One region of the Rossellomorea sp. GQ25 genome, then DNA from elsewhere that is predicted to be linked to it. Evidence: riboswitches for the same ligand, from Rfam matches in the RefSeq annotation. Region 1 holds a riboswitch; each other region holds the start of a gene.
The links. A riboswitch is a leader RNA that binds a small molecule or an ion and turns the genes downstream of it on or off. The one in region 1 is predicted to bind S-adenosylmethionine.
Positions count from the first base shown of each region.

Region 1 (5,104 bases):
TCAAGATTTGGTGTGCGCTCGGAAAGGGAAATCACATCCCAAGCCTGATATCCTCTTCGCTCTGAAATATTTTCAATCTCCTCTTTAAAAGTAGACAGAATTTCCGCTTTATCATCTTCGGTTAAAGCGTATTGGTCCCTTAGTCCTTCGTCCAGCTTTTCGATTTTCCAATGCTCATAAATGACTCCTTGTTCACTTAAATACTTCACTACTTCTTCCTGATTATCAATGACTTGGTTTTTCCCTTGGATTTTGATTGTCGTCATAATCTGACTCCTCCTTTAGTAAATGATCTCGTGTTCGTTAAGGATAAAAGAGTGAGTTGATATTGAAACATAAACTCACAAGCTTCTAATAGTTTCTTAGCTTCAAAACCGGTTCGTCCCCATACCGTAATCCCGTGGTTGCGAATGAGCACTGCCCCTTTGTCTGCTTTAATAAAGGACTGAAACTCCTCGGCAAGCGTCGGGATATGTGCATGATTACGAATAATTGGAATGGTTAAAGAATCATCTTCCTTCCATTTATCCCACGCTTTAATTAATTCTTGGTTTCTAAATGTGACGACACCTTCATCCCCATACAATTCACTAATCACATTATTGGCAACAGTATGGACATGTAAGCTGCAACCTGCTGAACTTTCTGTGAAAACATGACTGTGCAGCAATGTTTCGGCAGATGGTCGTAAAGGAGTATCCTCGATGGCCTCACCACGAGCATTCACGAGCAGGAAATCTTTATCGGTTTGCTTCCTTTTATCCTTTCCACTTGCCGTTACCAGGAAAGTAGCAGGTAAAGAACTCACTCGTATCGCAAGGTTCCCGCTCGTTCCCATAAACCAATCCCTGGCTGCCAGTTCCCTTTTAATATCAGCGAGTTCTTTCCATTGAGATTGATAGGAATTCATATTTTCACTCCTTTTTCAATGACGTCCAAGCAATCGTGAAAGGATTCAAACGGATGATAGAGAATTCCTTTTTCTTCGCATGTATGTGCCAAATAGTCTCTGGCGATCACAGTATCTCCAAGCTTTGCCATTTCGATATCAGTGACAGAATCCCCTATCACAATGACCTCTGTATCTTCTGTTAAAGACAACATTCTCAAGATGGAAGGCTTGCAGCACCCACATCCTTTATTTTCACAGTGATCGTCACATGGATATGGCCAATGAAGCGTTATGGTTGAGTCGTTAAAGTTTGCTTTATTACAATAAACCCCATTAAAAGGCCCATATTCTTTTAGTAAAGGATGAACAAAGAAGTCGATTCCACCGCTAACGATATACAAAGGAATCTCATGTTTTTTTGTATAATCTACAAATTCCTTAAACCCTTTACGTATGACTGCTGTGTCTAATAGATACTGAATCATTTCCTCTTTCTGTGATGAAGGAATAAGTGAAAACAGCTTGCTGACTCCTTCTTTAATGGAAATCGACTGATTTAAGATGTCGTCTTTGATAGGTTCCCATTCTGGAGAAGCAAAGGATTTCATTAACGAGATGATATTATCGGTTTCTGTAATCGTGCCATCAAAATCACAGAAAATGATCGGACGCGTCACTATACCTTTACCTCCTCTCCCCATAGGGATAGTGCTTTACGAAGCTCACTATGGGTATCTGCAGCATCTGTCAGAGACTCTCCTCTTAAAACTGCTTCAATTGCTTGGACGAATGCCTTTCCCCCTCCAATTGCCCCATCTGAATGGCCATGGATGCCACCACCTGCATTAATGACACAGTCTAAACCAAAATCCTTCATCAAAAGCGGTACAAGCGCAGGATGAATGCCAGCTGACGGTACGGGCAATGATCTTCTTAGTTGATCGTCATCCTTTGTTAACTCATGACTGAGCGACAGGACTTGGTTCTTATCTAATGCGACAGTTCCGTATGGAGATGGAAATAAAGAAAAATCAGCTCCGGCCATTCGTAAGAATTTCCCTAACCATAAAGAATAGCTCACACCATGTGCAGGAGATGAAGCAACAGCACCTGCAAATGCAGGGTGGGCCATAATCGGCAATCCGATCTCAGGGTCCTCCCTCAATTCCTGGAGAACATCCAGGCCGTATGAAAACACATTGAATAAAAGGGCATGGGCTCCAAGCTCACGTGCTTTTCTTGCTTTATCACGTAATTCTGAAGTCCTTCCTGTTAGGTTTACAGCATACAACGTTTTCTTACCTGTCTCTTCAAACAGCTCGTATAACACTCTTTTCCCTATATTGATCCTCTCAGTGAAAGGTGTTAGTGAATTATCAAAGAGAATCTCATCGTCTTTTACTACGTCGACTCCCCCTAGAGCCTGTGCCCTTAATTGAGTTTCAAGGTAGGTAAGATCCCTGCCGATTACGCCTTTAAAGATGCTCATTAACAGGGGTCTTTCTTGTACACCTGTTAGCTCCCTGATTCCTTCTATTCCAAACCGTGGCCCAGGATAGGCTTTTTTTAAGTCACTGGAAAACTCTATATCTACTAATTTCACTTCACCATCCAGGGAAAGCTTGCCGAATACCGTAGTAAGGATGGCTGGGATATCATTTGAATAATTATGACCGGGATAGCCAATTTGCACCTTACCTCTGGGTCCATTTTTACCCTCCCACTCTTTCACAGAAACGACTCTCCCCTTGTACTTGCGCAATTGATCCTGTTCCAGGAGCGGTAAGTCCGTCCATGAACCGACCGTCAATCCCAGGGCGATTCCCTCTGCCTTTTTCTCGAATGAACCACTCTTTCCCTTTAGTTCATATGTGGCTATCACTTCACTCATTGTTGTCCTGCCTCCTTTTGAAAACATGCTATTCTTATCCGCATGTTGATTTCATAAGCCCGGGTAAACAAAAAACCTCTTCCAAATAAGAAGAGGTTTGATAAAGTCACTCTTTCTTATCTGTCAGCATTATTGCTGCAAGAATTAGCACCGTGCTTGAATAAGTCGGTTGCCGGGCTTCATAGGGCTGGTCCCTCCGCCTGCTCTTGATAAGAATTTCATTATTCATTATTTCAGTTGGATTATTGCACCAATTTCAACTTCTGTCAATCCCTTTTATGGAATAATTCTAAATTTTCAATACGCGAAATCGCTTCTTTTATCCGCTCGTTTGTGGTTAATAGTCCTACACGTACATACCCTTCTCCGAATTCTCCAAAGCCAACTCCCGGGGCTACAGCGACTTTGATTTTTTCAAGTAAATAAGTAGAGAACTCTACAGAGGTGAATCCCTCAGGTACTTTTAACCAAGCAAAGAAGGAACCTTGTGGAGCTTTTACATCCCACCCTATTTCCTGAAGTCCGGAGATTAATAGTTTTCTTCTTTCTTCGTATGTTGAAACAAGCTCATGTACGCATTCCTGGGAACTTAAAAGGGCAGTGGTAGCCGCTTCTTGAATAGCACCGAACAGACTCACATATAAGTGATCTTGGAGGAGGTTGATCGCTTCTATGACACTCTTATTCCCTACTGCAAACCCCACTCTCCAGCCAGCCATATTATACGTTTTCGATAATGTATAAATCTCAATCCCCACATCTTTTGCTCCTTTTGTTTCCAAGAAGCTTATGGGCTTATTTCCATCAAACCCTATAGCTCCATAGGCAAAATCATGTACAACACAAATATCATGCTGATTGGCAAGAGTGACTGTTTCTTCAAAGAATGATTTTGTGGCGATCGCTCCAGTAGGGTTATTAGGGTAATTCAGAAACATTAGCTTCGCATTTTCCAGCTCATTACGAGAGTGTTCACGATAATCAGGCAGAAATCCATTTTTCTCTCGTAGAGGCATTTTAATCATACGTGCTTCTGCCAATGCCACCCCTGATAAATAATCAGGATAACCGGGATCGGGCACCAATACCTCATCACCAGGATTCAATAAACATTGAGGGATTTCAACTAACCCTGCCTTTCCTCCGAACAGCACAGCTACCTCTGTTTCCGGGTCTAATTCCACACCATATTCACGAAGGTAGAAAGCAGCAATCGCCTCTTTAAAGGACGATAAGCCGCGAAATGGAGGATACTTATGATTGGACGGGGAAGCTGCTGCTTCTGTCAGTTTTTCCACAATATGTGGAGGAGTCGGTTGATCCGGATTTCCCTGGCCCAAATTAATGACATCATGTCCCTCTTTGACCACAGCATTCACTGTTTCCGCGAGGGATGCGAAAAATTGTTCAGGTAATAAATCTAATCGTTTTGCCTTACTAAAGGTTTTCATACACTCACCCACTACATTTTTTTGAAAATTAATTACTTTCAAATTCTAGTCACAAATGATATAACGGAAAATAAAGAATGTAAAGGAATAAATTCCAAAAGTCCATAATGAGGTGAAAGAAATGATTCAAAAGATAGGTCTTGCACAAATGGATATTGTGTTCGGGGATCCCGAAAAAAACAAGCAAAAAGTAGAACAATGGGTTAAAAGAGCGTGTGACGAAGGCTGTGATACGGTTGTACTCCCTGAACTGTGGACGACTGGATATGACCTTACAAGAATGGAGGAAATCGCTGATGAAGGAGCAAAAGATTCAATCTCCTTCCTGTCTGCCCTATCAAAGAAATATTCTATTCATATTGTAGGTGGTTCTATTGCACAGAAAACGCAGGATGGGGTGTCCAATACCCTTTTAGTTACGAATTCAAAAGGCGAGTTGGTGAAAAAGTATTCGAAGCTTCACTTGTTTAAGCTAATGGATGAACATCATTATTTACTTCCTGGGCATGAAGATGGCATCTTCACCCTTCAAGACACAGAGATGGCGGGATTGATTTGTTACGACATCCGTTTCCCGGAATGGTTCAGAAAACAAGTTCTACTAGGTGCCAAGGTTGTTTTTGTCGTAGCAGAGTGGCCTGCAGCACGAATTGATCACTGGCAGACCCTCTTAAGGGCAAGAGCGATTGAAAATCAATGCTTCGTGATCGCCTGCAACCGGGTGGGAAGCGACCCGAACAATGAATTTGGCGGTTGTTCCCTCATCATTGATCCATGGGGAGAAATTCTTTCAAAAGGGTCACAAAATGAAGAATTGGTTTCAGCTAAAATCAATTTACAGGAAGTAGATAGAGTCCGAAAACAGATTCC
Region 1 covers NZ_JCAXEQ010000005.1:30,357-35,460, forward strand. The annotation lists gene AC6CIB_RS15795 (1,2-dihydroxy-3-keto-5-methylthiopentene dioxygenase) at 1-266, opposite strand, end outside; gene AC6CIB_RS15800 (methylthioribulose 1-phosphate dehydratase) at 263-910, opposite strand; gene AC6CIB_RS15805 (2-hydroxy-3-keto-5-methylthiopentenyl-1-phosphate phosphatase) at 907-1,569, opposite strand; gene AC6CIB_RS15810 (2,3-diketo-5-methylthiopentyl-1-phosphate enolase) at 1,569-2,783, opposite strand; SAM riboswitch class I at 2,897-2,999, opposite strand; gene AC6CIB_RS15815 (pyridoxal phosphate-dependent aminotransferase) at 3,050-4,234, opposite strand; gene AC6CIB_RS15820 (carbon-nitrogen family hydrolase) at 4,356-5,104, shown strand, end outside.

Region 2 (5,104 bases), on a different contig from region 1:
GGTTCCACAGCACCCCCCAATGATTCTCACACCTTGCAGTCTCAATTCGTTGCTTATATCCCCAAAGTAATCAGGCTCAGCAGAGTAATAGAATCGACCTTCTTCATAGTTTGGCAGACTGGCATTGGGATAGACGGATAGAAATGCCCTTTTAGGTAATGGAACTTCCTCTAATGAGTTCACCATATGAAATGGCCCCATGCGGCAATTGATGCCGACAACATCGGCCCCCAATAATTCTAATTGCTGAAGTGCGTCTTTTATCTCCATTCCATTTTGAAGAACTCCCGTTTCATGTAGAGAAACTTGAGCAATGACAGGAATGTCCGCTTCACGTTTAGTAATGTTTAATACCGTGGTTAATTCCTCGAAATCATAATAGGTTTCAAGCAGAATGCCATCTACACCCTCTAATAATAAACAGTATAGCTGTTCCCTAAAGCTTCTTTTGATTTCTTCCAGTGACACATTTTGTTTAATGCCCCTAATTCCCCCGATGGTGCCCAGAATATAGGTGTTTTTACCCGCAGCTTTTCTTGCTAGACGCACTGCAGCTGTATTTATTTCCTTAACAGAATCCTCCAATCCATATCTGGAAAGCTTTTGATAATTGGCTCCATACGTATTGGTCTGAATGATATCTGCTCCTGCATCAATATACTCTTTATGGACTTTCAACACTTCATTTGGGTGAGAAAGGTTTAGTTCTTCAAAGCATCTGTCCACTCCATATGAATACAACAACGTTCCAATGGCCCCATCTGCAATTAATACTCTTTCTTTCAGTGCTTCTAGCAACGGCTTCATGACATTCCCTCCTTTTTTATAAATTTATCACGTTGTTTCGATTGATCTTTTTTATACTATCTAAACCGTTTTGAAGATCGTTAATTAATTCATCCACGTTTTCAAGTCCTACTGATAATCGCAATAAACCATCTGTAATACCTCTTCTTTCCCGCTCCGCTTTTGGCATAGAAGCATGTGACATCCTTGATGGATAGGATAGAATTGATTCAACAGCTCCTAAACTTACGGCGAATACCGGGATGTTTACATTTTGTATGAGTTGCTTCACTTCCTCTTCCCCTTTTAATCGGAAGGAAAGAACCGCACCGGGACCCTCCGCTTGTCGAACTTGAATTTCACGACCGGGGTGATAGCTCAAGCCAGGGTAATACACTTCTTCTACTTCCTTTCTCTTTTCTAAGAAGCCCGCAATCTTATAAGCCGATTCTGATGATTCCTTCAATCTTACATGCAATGTTTTCAGCCCTCTTAAGAGCAGCCAGCAATCCTGAACTCCGAGGACCGCACCGAACGAATTCTGCAGGAATGCAAGTTTCCTGGCAATCTCTTCATTTCCCGTTACGGCAAGCCCTGCCAAGACATCACTATGTCCGGCAAGAAACTTCGTGGCGCTGTGGAGAACAACATCTACCCCTAGACTGATCGGTCTTTGCAACAGGGGGGTCATGAATGTATTATCAAGAAACGTTAAACATCCATTCGCCTTGGCAAGCTTAACGACTCCTTCAATATCGGTGATATTCAAAAGCGGATTGGATGGTGTCTCCATATAAATCACTTTCGTATTGTGCTTGATTGAACAAGCCACTTCATGTAAATCCTTCATGTTCACAAATGAGTATTCAATCCCAAACTTAGTGAGGACCTCGGTAATCATTCTGTATGTCCCACCGTACACTTCTTCTGATACGAGAACGTGGTCTCCACTCGACAATAATAAGAAGCTTGTGGAGATTGCCGCCATTCCGGATGAAAAGGCAAAGCCCCTTATCCCGCCTTCCAATTCGGCGATCGTTTCTTCAACGGTTTCCCTCGTCGGATTTCCCGAACGGCTGTAGTCATACGTTCCATATTGATCAAAATCCTGTTGATGAAAGGTTGTTGCATGTTGAATCGGCGTAGAGACCGCTCCTGTCTCTTTATCAAATCCGTGAGAATGAATGAGTGACGTTTGAAGTGAAAATGGTTTTTTACTCATACGTAAGCACCTCTTTTTCCATTTGATGAAAAACATTCTCCAAGTCTTCAATCAGGTCATCAATAAATTCAATCCCTACAGAAAACCGCAGGAGTCTGTTGCAGATACCCAACTTATTTCGTTCATCTACAGGAATGTCTGCATGTGTTTGGGTAGCGGGATAGGTGATAAAGCTTTCAACCCCTCCTAAACTTTCAGCAAACGTAATAACTTTTAAGTGGCGGAGAAAGGGAGCAACCCATTCTTCCTTTGCGATACGAAAGGAAAGCATGCCGCCTTTTCCCGGATATAAAACGTCCGTTACACATTCATGCTCTTCAAGATATTTTGCTAGTTTTCTTGCGTTTTTTTCATGCTGAGCCATTCTGAGACTAAGGGTTTTCATCCCTCTTAATAAGAGCCAACAATCAAATGGTGCGAGAACCGCGCCGATTGAATTTTGAATGGTATAGATTTTTTCCGCCAACTCCTCTGTGTTTACGATCACCACACCTGCCAGCACGTCATTATGGCCCCCTAAGTATTTCGTGGCGCTGTGAATAACAATGTCTGCTCCCTCAGTGAGAGGCTTTTGCAGAACAGGGGTGTAGAAGGTATTATCAACAATTAAAAGCAATCCGTTATGCTTGGCAATTCCAGCAACCTCAGAAATACTTGCTTCATTCATCAATGGATTGGTTGGCGTTTCAAGGAAAATGGCCTTGGTTCTGTTAGAAATTTGTTCTTCTATGGAGCCAGCATCACTTGTGTCAACAAAATGAAATTTGATACTATATTGCGCTTCATACTGTAGGAATAAACGGTAGCTTCCGCCGTAAAGGTCTTTCGATACAATCAATTCATCCCCGCTTGAGAATAAGCCAAGGATTGCCTGAATCGCGGCCATCCCCGAACTGAAGGCAAATCCTCTGTACCCCTCCTCCAATAGAGTAAGAGCTTCCTCTAAGGTGCTGCGTGTTGGATTTCCAGTTCTCGTGTAATCATAGCCTGTCGATTGGCCGATCCCTTTATGTTCATAAGCTGTCGATAGATGAATGGGCAGGCTGACGGCACCCGTTGCAGGATCCTTCCGATTACCTGCCTGGACAAGCAAAGTATCAATATGTTTTTTCAATATTCTTCTCTCCTTTTCTTTCTTGAAAACGAAAAGGGAAAAAACAAAAAAACCTTCTTATGAAAATAAGAAGGTTTTGTACGTTCGTTCTCCCTCTTATCGTCCAAGTTGACATCAACTTGCTGGAATTAGCACCATACCTATAACTTTGGCTGGTTGCTGAGGTGTCTTCGGGCCAGTCCCTCTACCTCTCTTGATAAGAAACTATATGATATTGTGAAAAATAACTTTCCCATAACTTATAACATAGGAGAACAAATGTCAATGAGAATTATGAATTATTCGAAAATAAAATTTACGTAGTGACGCCTTTTTTTGAGGCATTTTTCGTCTCCCTCTATTCCGCAGGAGGCGCACACATTCCACTCCAATCAAACGGCAGATGAAAGATTGGATTCAACAAAACTTAACAGAGCGATTTTTTATTTAATGAAAAATCCCTATTTTTCTTTTAATTTCCTTCATAAATGGAATCGTTTTTTCTCTTGCTTTTTCGGCTCCTTCTTGTAAAATGGCATCCAGCCTTTGGGGGTGTGCTATTAGTTCTTCATATTTGGATCGCGGTTCTTCGATAAAGGAATTCATGACTTGAAAGAGCTCTTTTTTCGCTTCTCCCCATCCTATTCCTCCTTGAAATCTCCTTCTCAATTCTTCAACTTGATCGGATGTAGCAAATTCTTTATAGAGCGAAAATATGATTGATGAATCAGAATCCTTAGGCTCTTCCGGGGATGAAGAATCTGTTTTGATTTTATTGATTAATTTTTGAAGCTTTTTTGGTTCTTCAAATAATGGAATGGTGTTGTTATAACTTTTACTCATCTTACGACCGTCTAGTCCAGGGAGAACGGCAGTTTCTTTTTGAATGATATATTCAGGGATGACAAATGTTTCTCCATATTGCTTATTAAAGGTTTCTGCTATATCCCTTGCAATTTCAACATGCTGAATTTGATCTTTCCCAACAGGAACCAGTTCTGTTTGGAATAGAAGGATATCTGCCGCCATCAAGATCGGGTAGGTGAATAATCCCATGTTGACGCCCGCATCCACCTCCCTGCCCGCGGAATGATTTTCTTCAACCATTGATTTATATGCATGGGCGCGATTCATTAATCCTTTAGGTGCAAAACAAGACAGGATCCAGCTCAATTCAAAGATTTCAGGTACATCGGATTGACGGTAAAAGACCGCCCTCTCAGGATTCAATCCTAATGCTAACCAAGCTGCGGCCACTCCATAAGATAGTTGTTTCATTTCATGCGGATCATGTATTTTTGTTAAACCATGATAATCCGCTACAAAATAAGCTGTGTTGTAGGATTGATTCTCTGCCAATCGTAATGCCGGTTTGATTGCACCAATATAATTCCCTAAATGAATACGGCCTGTTGGTTTAATACCAGTCAGAACTTGTTTTTTCATAACAATTCCCTCCGCTGAAAAATAATAAAAATAAACACAAAAAGGGCTTCTCATCCTCTGAAAAAGGACGAGAAACCCGTGGTGCCACCTTCATTCGCTTACATTGTGTAAACGCACTCATCTGTACAGAAGTCGCCTTCGATACATCGTCTCTTTTATCGGTGAGACCCTTCGCCATAACCTACTTATTTTCAGCTTGGATGCTCAAAAGCCCATTCAACGATTTCACCATACTGATTCTCACCAGCCATCAGCTCTCTGAAATGTTTCGTTCGTCTACTCTTCTTCCTCATCGCATTTAACTATTTAATGTGTTTCCATTATTTTAATGTATCGGGAAATAATGGTCAAGTAGGTGTAAACACATTTTAGATTTCTTTGGATGAAAGGGGAAGGAAAAGCTTTATGCCTCTCTTATTAAAAGGGAGAAATTTCATATCCGCGATCAGATGACTGGCATACCCGATTACACATGCTTCAAATACTCCCTCAATCATTAAAGAAGACTCTAGATAATGAGCAATCATGCCGTAATATACAATTCCAAGAAAAGAGTG
Region 2 covers NZ_JCAXEQ010000001.1:829,482-834,585, forward strand. The annotation lists gene AC6CIB_RS04545 (bifunctional homocysteine S-methyltransferase/methylenetetrahydrofolate reductase) at 1-807, opposite strand, end outside; gene metC (cystathionine beta-lyase) at 824-2,008, opposite strand; gene AC6CIB_RS04555 (methionine biosynthesis PLP-dependent protein) at 2,001-3,122, opposite strand; SAM riboswitch class I at 3,216-3,325, opposite strand; gene AC6CIB_RS04560 (tryptophan--tRNA ligase) at 3,549-4,547, opposite strand; T-box leader at 4,608-4,849, opposite strand; gene AC6CIB_RS04565 (metal-dependent hydrolase) at 4,916-5,104, opposite strand, start outside.
Region 2: another riboswitch for S-adenosylmethionine. It lies ahead of AC6CIB_RS04555 (methionine biosynthesis PLP-dependent protein); the one in region 1 lies ahead of AC6CIB_RS15810 (2,3-diketo-5-methylthiopentyl-1-phosphate enolase).

Region 3 (5,104 bases), on a different contig from region 1:
TTCATTTTATGGTACGCCACTACTCAGCTTTTTAACAGATCAAAAGGTTAAGCATGTTGTAGTGATGGGGTGTCAAACGGAATATTGTATCGACACCGCTGTTCGATATGCAACCGTTAATGGATTGGATGTAACACTGGTAGCGGATGGTCATTCGACGACGGACTCATCTGTATTAAAGGCGGAGCAGATCATCCAGCATCATAACCGTGCGTTGAATGGCCATTATAATGTCGAGCATTTCTCAGATGTCAGGAACTCTGATGAAGAGTTGTTTCACCCGAAACATGATTTTTATCGAAAAAAATACGGGATGTAGAATAAGCGAAAAGCTCATTTTGTCAGGTAGGAGGAAGCTGATGAAATGGGTTTTTTTTATAAGGTATCGTAACCAAAAGGGTATCTTAAGATCCTTTGGGCTACGTATAGGGAAAGGTTTTTAGGAGAAATTATACACAACTTTGGTTTCCGAGGGGTAGTACATGAGTATCTTAAAAAAATATAAGAAAAATAAAAGAAAAGACAGTGAGCTGAATTCCTCATCTGATTTCTTATGTGAAGGGGGAATCAGTACTCACATAGCTCAAAACAAAGATTACATAAAAAACATCTTTTCCCTGATACCCAGCTTCATGATATGTAATGACAACCTGGTCAATGGTCAAATGACGCTCCTATCGATACGGGAGCGCTTCACTCCTTCTGCCTTCAATTTCTGTGCAAGGTCGAGATCATTCGTATTTCCAACAGTTTCGTACGATTGCTTCACTAAATCCATGATGGCATGAGCTGCTTTCTTCATTTGATTCTCCGTACAGTCGACCGGACGAAGGGAAAGGTGTAAGCCAGAAACAAACATGATTTCGGATCGTAAATAATTTCTGATTCCTGCTACGAAACCTTGGTCCAATATTATAATCGACATTTGCGGTTTCGGAATCTTTTGTCCTTCATCCGTTGCATCAGCTCATCGACTGTTACAACTTCACTTAAAAGATCTGGCTCCACCTTTGAAACGAATGGATGCTCTGATAACTCTTCGTCACGAAGAACCTCGATATCAGATGCACTATAGGCTGGGCTACTAATCTATTTCATGGTCTTGACATTATTCCGATATATTGATAAAGTTTTAAAAAATCAAAATATTTTCTTATCCAGAGAGGTGGAGGGACTGGCCCTTTGAAGCCGCAGCAACAGGTCTGTGAAGATACTGTGCTAATTCCAGCGGGTGATTCAAACCCTGATAGATAGGAGCAATCTTTTATTTGTCGGTGACGCACTCGTTTAGGGTGCGTTTTTTGTTTGTTCACCCATTCCGCAATAAATATAGAAGGAAGGGTGTTTTGTATGGAAAACGCAGGACAGAGTTTTAAAAGAAAGATGAAGACGCGTCATTTGGTGATGCTGTCTCTTGGAGGGGTGATCGGAACCGGGCTTTTCTTGAGTTCGGGGTATACGATTCATCAGGCTGGACCGTTTGGGACGATCCTTGCTTATTTGATTGGGGCACTGGTGGTGTATCTTGTGATGCTTTGTTTAGGCGAGCTTTCTGTCCATATGCCGGAGACAGGATCCTTTCATAGTTATGCTACAAAGTTCATTGGTCCAGGGACCGGTTACACCGTGGGCTGGTTATATTGGCTGACATGGACAGTGGCATTGGGGTCGGAGTTTACGGCGGCTGGCTTGATGATGCAGCGTTGGTTTCCTTCGATTAGTGTATGGATTTGGAGCGCGGTCTTTGCTGCGTTGATTTTTGTACTTAATGCGTTGTCAGTGCGTTTTTTTGCTGAATCTGAATTTTGGTTTTCTTTAGTAAAAGTGATTGCGATTGTTGCGTTTATTGTGATTGGGGCAGGGGCGATCGTCGGGTTCATCCCTCTCAGTCATTCAGAGCCGGCTCCGTTTATTTCGAATATCACAAGTTCAGGGTTGTTTCCGAATGGGGCATTTGCCATCTTGATGACCATGCTTGCCGTGAATTTTGCCTTTTCAGGAACAGAATTGATCGGGGTTGCGGCGGGAGAAACAGAGAATCCATCAAAATCGATTCCTAAAGCTATCCGCACCACTCTTGTGAGATTGATCATCTTTTATGTAGGGACGATTGTAGTATTATCTGCTTTATTACCGAGCCAGTCAGCCGGTGTATTGGAAAGTCCTTTCGTAGCGGTGCTTGGACGGATTGGAATCCCTTACGCAGCCGATATCATGAATTTTGTGATCATAACGGCCATTTTATCAGCGGCAAACTCTGGTCTATATGCTTCTTCCAGAATGCTATGGTCACTGGCTGATAAGCAAACGATCTCACCGATTTTTGCCAAATTGACTGATAGGGGAGTCCCTCTCAATGCGATTGTTTTCAGCATGCTTGGAGGAGGTCTGGCCTTGCTTTCAAGCATCATTGCCCCGGGGACGGTCTACATCGTATTGGTTTCGGTCTCAGGTCTTGCGGTGGTGATCGTGTGGATGAGCATTAGTGCTGCCCAATTTCTATTTCGAAGACAGTACATAAGGGAAGGAAACGATGTGAAAGACCTGGCTTATCGGACGCCGCTCTATCCACTCGTTCCCATTGCGTCATTTCTGCTTTGTCTCGCTTCCTGTATCGGCATTGCCTTTGATCCCACTCAGAGGATAGCCCTTTATTGCGGAATCCCGTTTATCGCCCTTTGCTATGGAAGCTATTATCTAACACAATACGTTAAGAAAAGAGGAACAGGTTATGTCGAATCAACTGAAGCTAAATCCCATTGAGGCTATTTTACAAAAACATTCCCCACTTATTTTAGATGGAGCATTAGCCACAGAGCTAGAATCCCATGGCTGCGATTTAAACGATCCCCTTTGGTCTGCCCGTGTACTCCTTGAAAAGCCGGAAGCGATTGAGAAGGTTCATGCTGATTATTTCCGTGCAGGAGCCGATTGTGCGATTACAGCCAGCTACCAGGCAACGGTGAATGGTTTTCGAAAGAGCGGAATAGAGAAACCTGAAGCGCTGGAATTAATCAAGAAAACGGTTTATCTTGCCAAACAGGCTCGGGATGACTTTTGGAAGGAAGAGGTGGGAAATTCGAATCGGCCGAAACCAATCGTTGCAGGTTCTGTAGGACCTTACGGGGCATACCTTGCTGACGGCTCTGAATACGTTGGAAACTATGGAGTAAGTGATCAACATTTAGCAGATTTCCATTTTCCCAGAATCGAGGCATTAGTGGAGGCGGGTGCTGATTTGTTGGCATTCGAAACCATCCCGTCCTTGCAGGAAGCAAAGGTGCTCGCTTCTCTTTTGAAAGAATTTCCAGATACCTGTGCCTGGCTGTCTTTTTCATTAAAGGATGGAGAGACGATAAGTGATGGAACGGGAATTGAAGAGTGCGCGCGCGTGTTCAATGATGATGAACAAATCGCTGCGGTTGGTGTGAATTGTGCACCGATTCCTGCGGCGAATAAAGCGATAAGCGTACTAAGCAGAAACACTGACAAACCAATCATCCTGTACCCGAATTCTGGTGAGGCTTACAATGCTGAGACTAAAACGTGGCATGGGGGGGAAGCGTGTTGCGTGTTTGATGAGCAATCAGAAATTTGGTACGAGGCAGGTGCTCGTATCATTGGTGGTTGCTGCCGAACGGATCCGGGTCATATTGAGGCGTTGGCGAAGAGGTGGAGATAGACAATAACACTTACATGCAAAAGCCTAAGTGATACAACCACTTGGGCTTTTACATTATTATCGCTACTATTATTTAATAGAAAACGTCTCTTTTATCAGCAAGTCCTCAGGAGATTTCCCTATTTGATCTTGATGGAAGTAATCTCTGATGACTCCATCCTTTAAATAGTTGACGATTGAGACCATTGTCATACCTTGATCTAAAGCGAGGTAGGCTTGTGTCACTTCTCCTATCTCTACATTGACTGAATCAAGGAAACCGTATTTCTCGTACATATCGAAACGTTTCAACACCTGGATGTTTTTGAACGCTTCCATTGGTGCTTATTCAAGTGCAAGGAAAGTGGCATGTGGAGTCACAGTACCATCTGACTTATAACCGTCCATACCTAATGTGGGTATATTACCTCTTTTTTTGAGTCTTTTATACAGTATCCATCGGCAAGTAAACTCTAGATACAGACACTGCCCTCAATCATAGGTGCTACTATATTGGGGGACTACCATCTTATTTAGGCTACAGTATTATTGATTTCTATTAAAAAAAGGATATTCTCCCATTATGTAGAAATTCATAGATACATAGTCAATAGGGGTGAGCAGGATGCAGGGTTTTCATTATAAAAACTACGACGGTTTAGGGCTCGCAGAATTAGTGAAGAAAAAAGAAGTTCATCCTAAAGAATTGGTTGAAGAGGCAATTAAAATAACCGAAACCCACAACCCGAAGTTGAACGCAGTGATTCATAAAATGTACGAACAGGCTAGGGAGATTGCAGACAAAAAGCTTACTGGAGCATTTGCCGGTGTACCCATCCTATTGAAAAATATTACTCAAGAAATGGAAGGGGAGCCTATAACAGCAGGTTCAAGATCTCTTAGAACCTACCGAGCGAAGACAGATTCAGAGTACACCAGGAGATTGCGGGAAGCTGGCGTGGTTATTCTGGGGCAAACGAATGTGCCTGAATTTGCTTTAGTGGCTGTTACGGAGCCTTCACATTACGGTGCGACAAGAAATCCGTGGAACATGGATTATACACCCGGGGGTTCAAGTGGCGGTTCAGCTGCTGCGGTAGCATCGGGCATTGTTCCGATCGCGGGTGCCAACGATGGTGGGGGATCTATCAGAATACCGGCTGCTTATTGCGGGTTATTTGGTTTGAAACCAACCAGGGGAAGAACACCTGTTGGTCCTAACTACGGTAGAACATGGCAAGGTGCCTCTGTTGAGCATGTTTTAACCCGATCAGTCAGAGATAGTGCTGCCATGCTGGATGAATTAAGAACGTATGAAAAGTCTGCTGCTTTTTTTGCTCCACCATTTGAAGGGAGCTACTTGGAATCATCACAAACTCCAATAGGCAAAAAATTAAAGATTGCCTATTCCACAGCTTCTCCCATAGGTACTAAAGTTCACCC
Region 3 covers NZ_JCAXEQ010000002.1:211,285-216,388, reverse strand. The annotation lists gene AC6CIB_RS06865 (cysteine hydrolase family protein) at 1-319, shown strand, start outside; gene AC6CIB_RS06860 (hypothetical protein) at 662-802, opposite strand; SAM riboswitch class I at 1,151-1,257, shown strand; gene mmuP (S-methylmethionine permease) at 1,351-2,763, shown strand; gene mmuM (homocysteine S-methyltransferase) at 2,732-3,682, shown strand; gene AC6CIB_RS06845 (glucoamylase family protein) at 3,752-4,000, opposite strand; gene AC6CIB_RS06840 (amidase family protein) at 4,287-5,104, shown strand, end outside.
Region 3: another riboswitch for S-adenosylmethionine. It lies ahead of mmuP (S-methylmethionine permease); the one in region 1 lies ahead of AC6CIB_RS15810 (2,3-diketo-5-methylthiopentyl-1-phosphate enolase).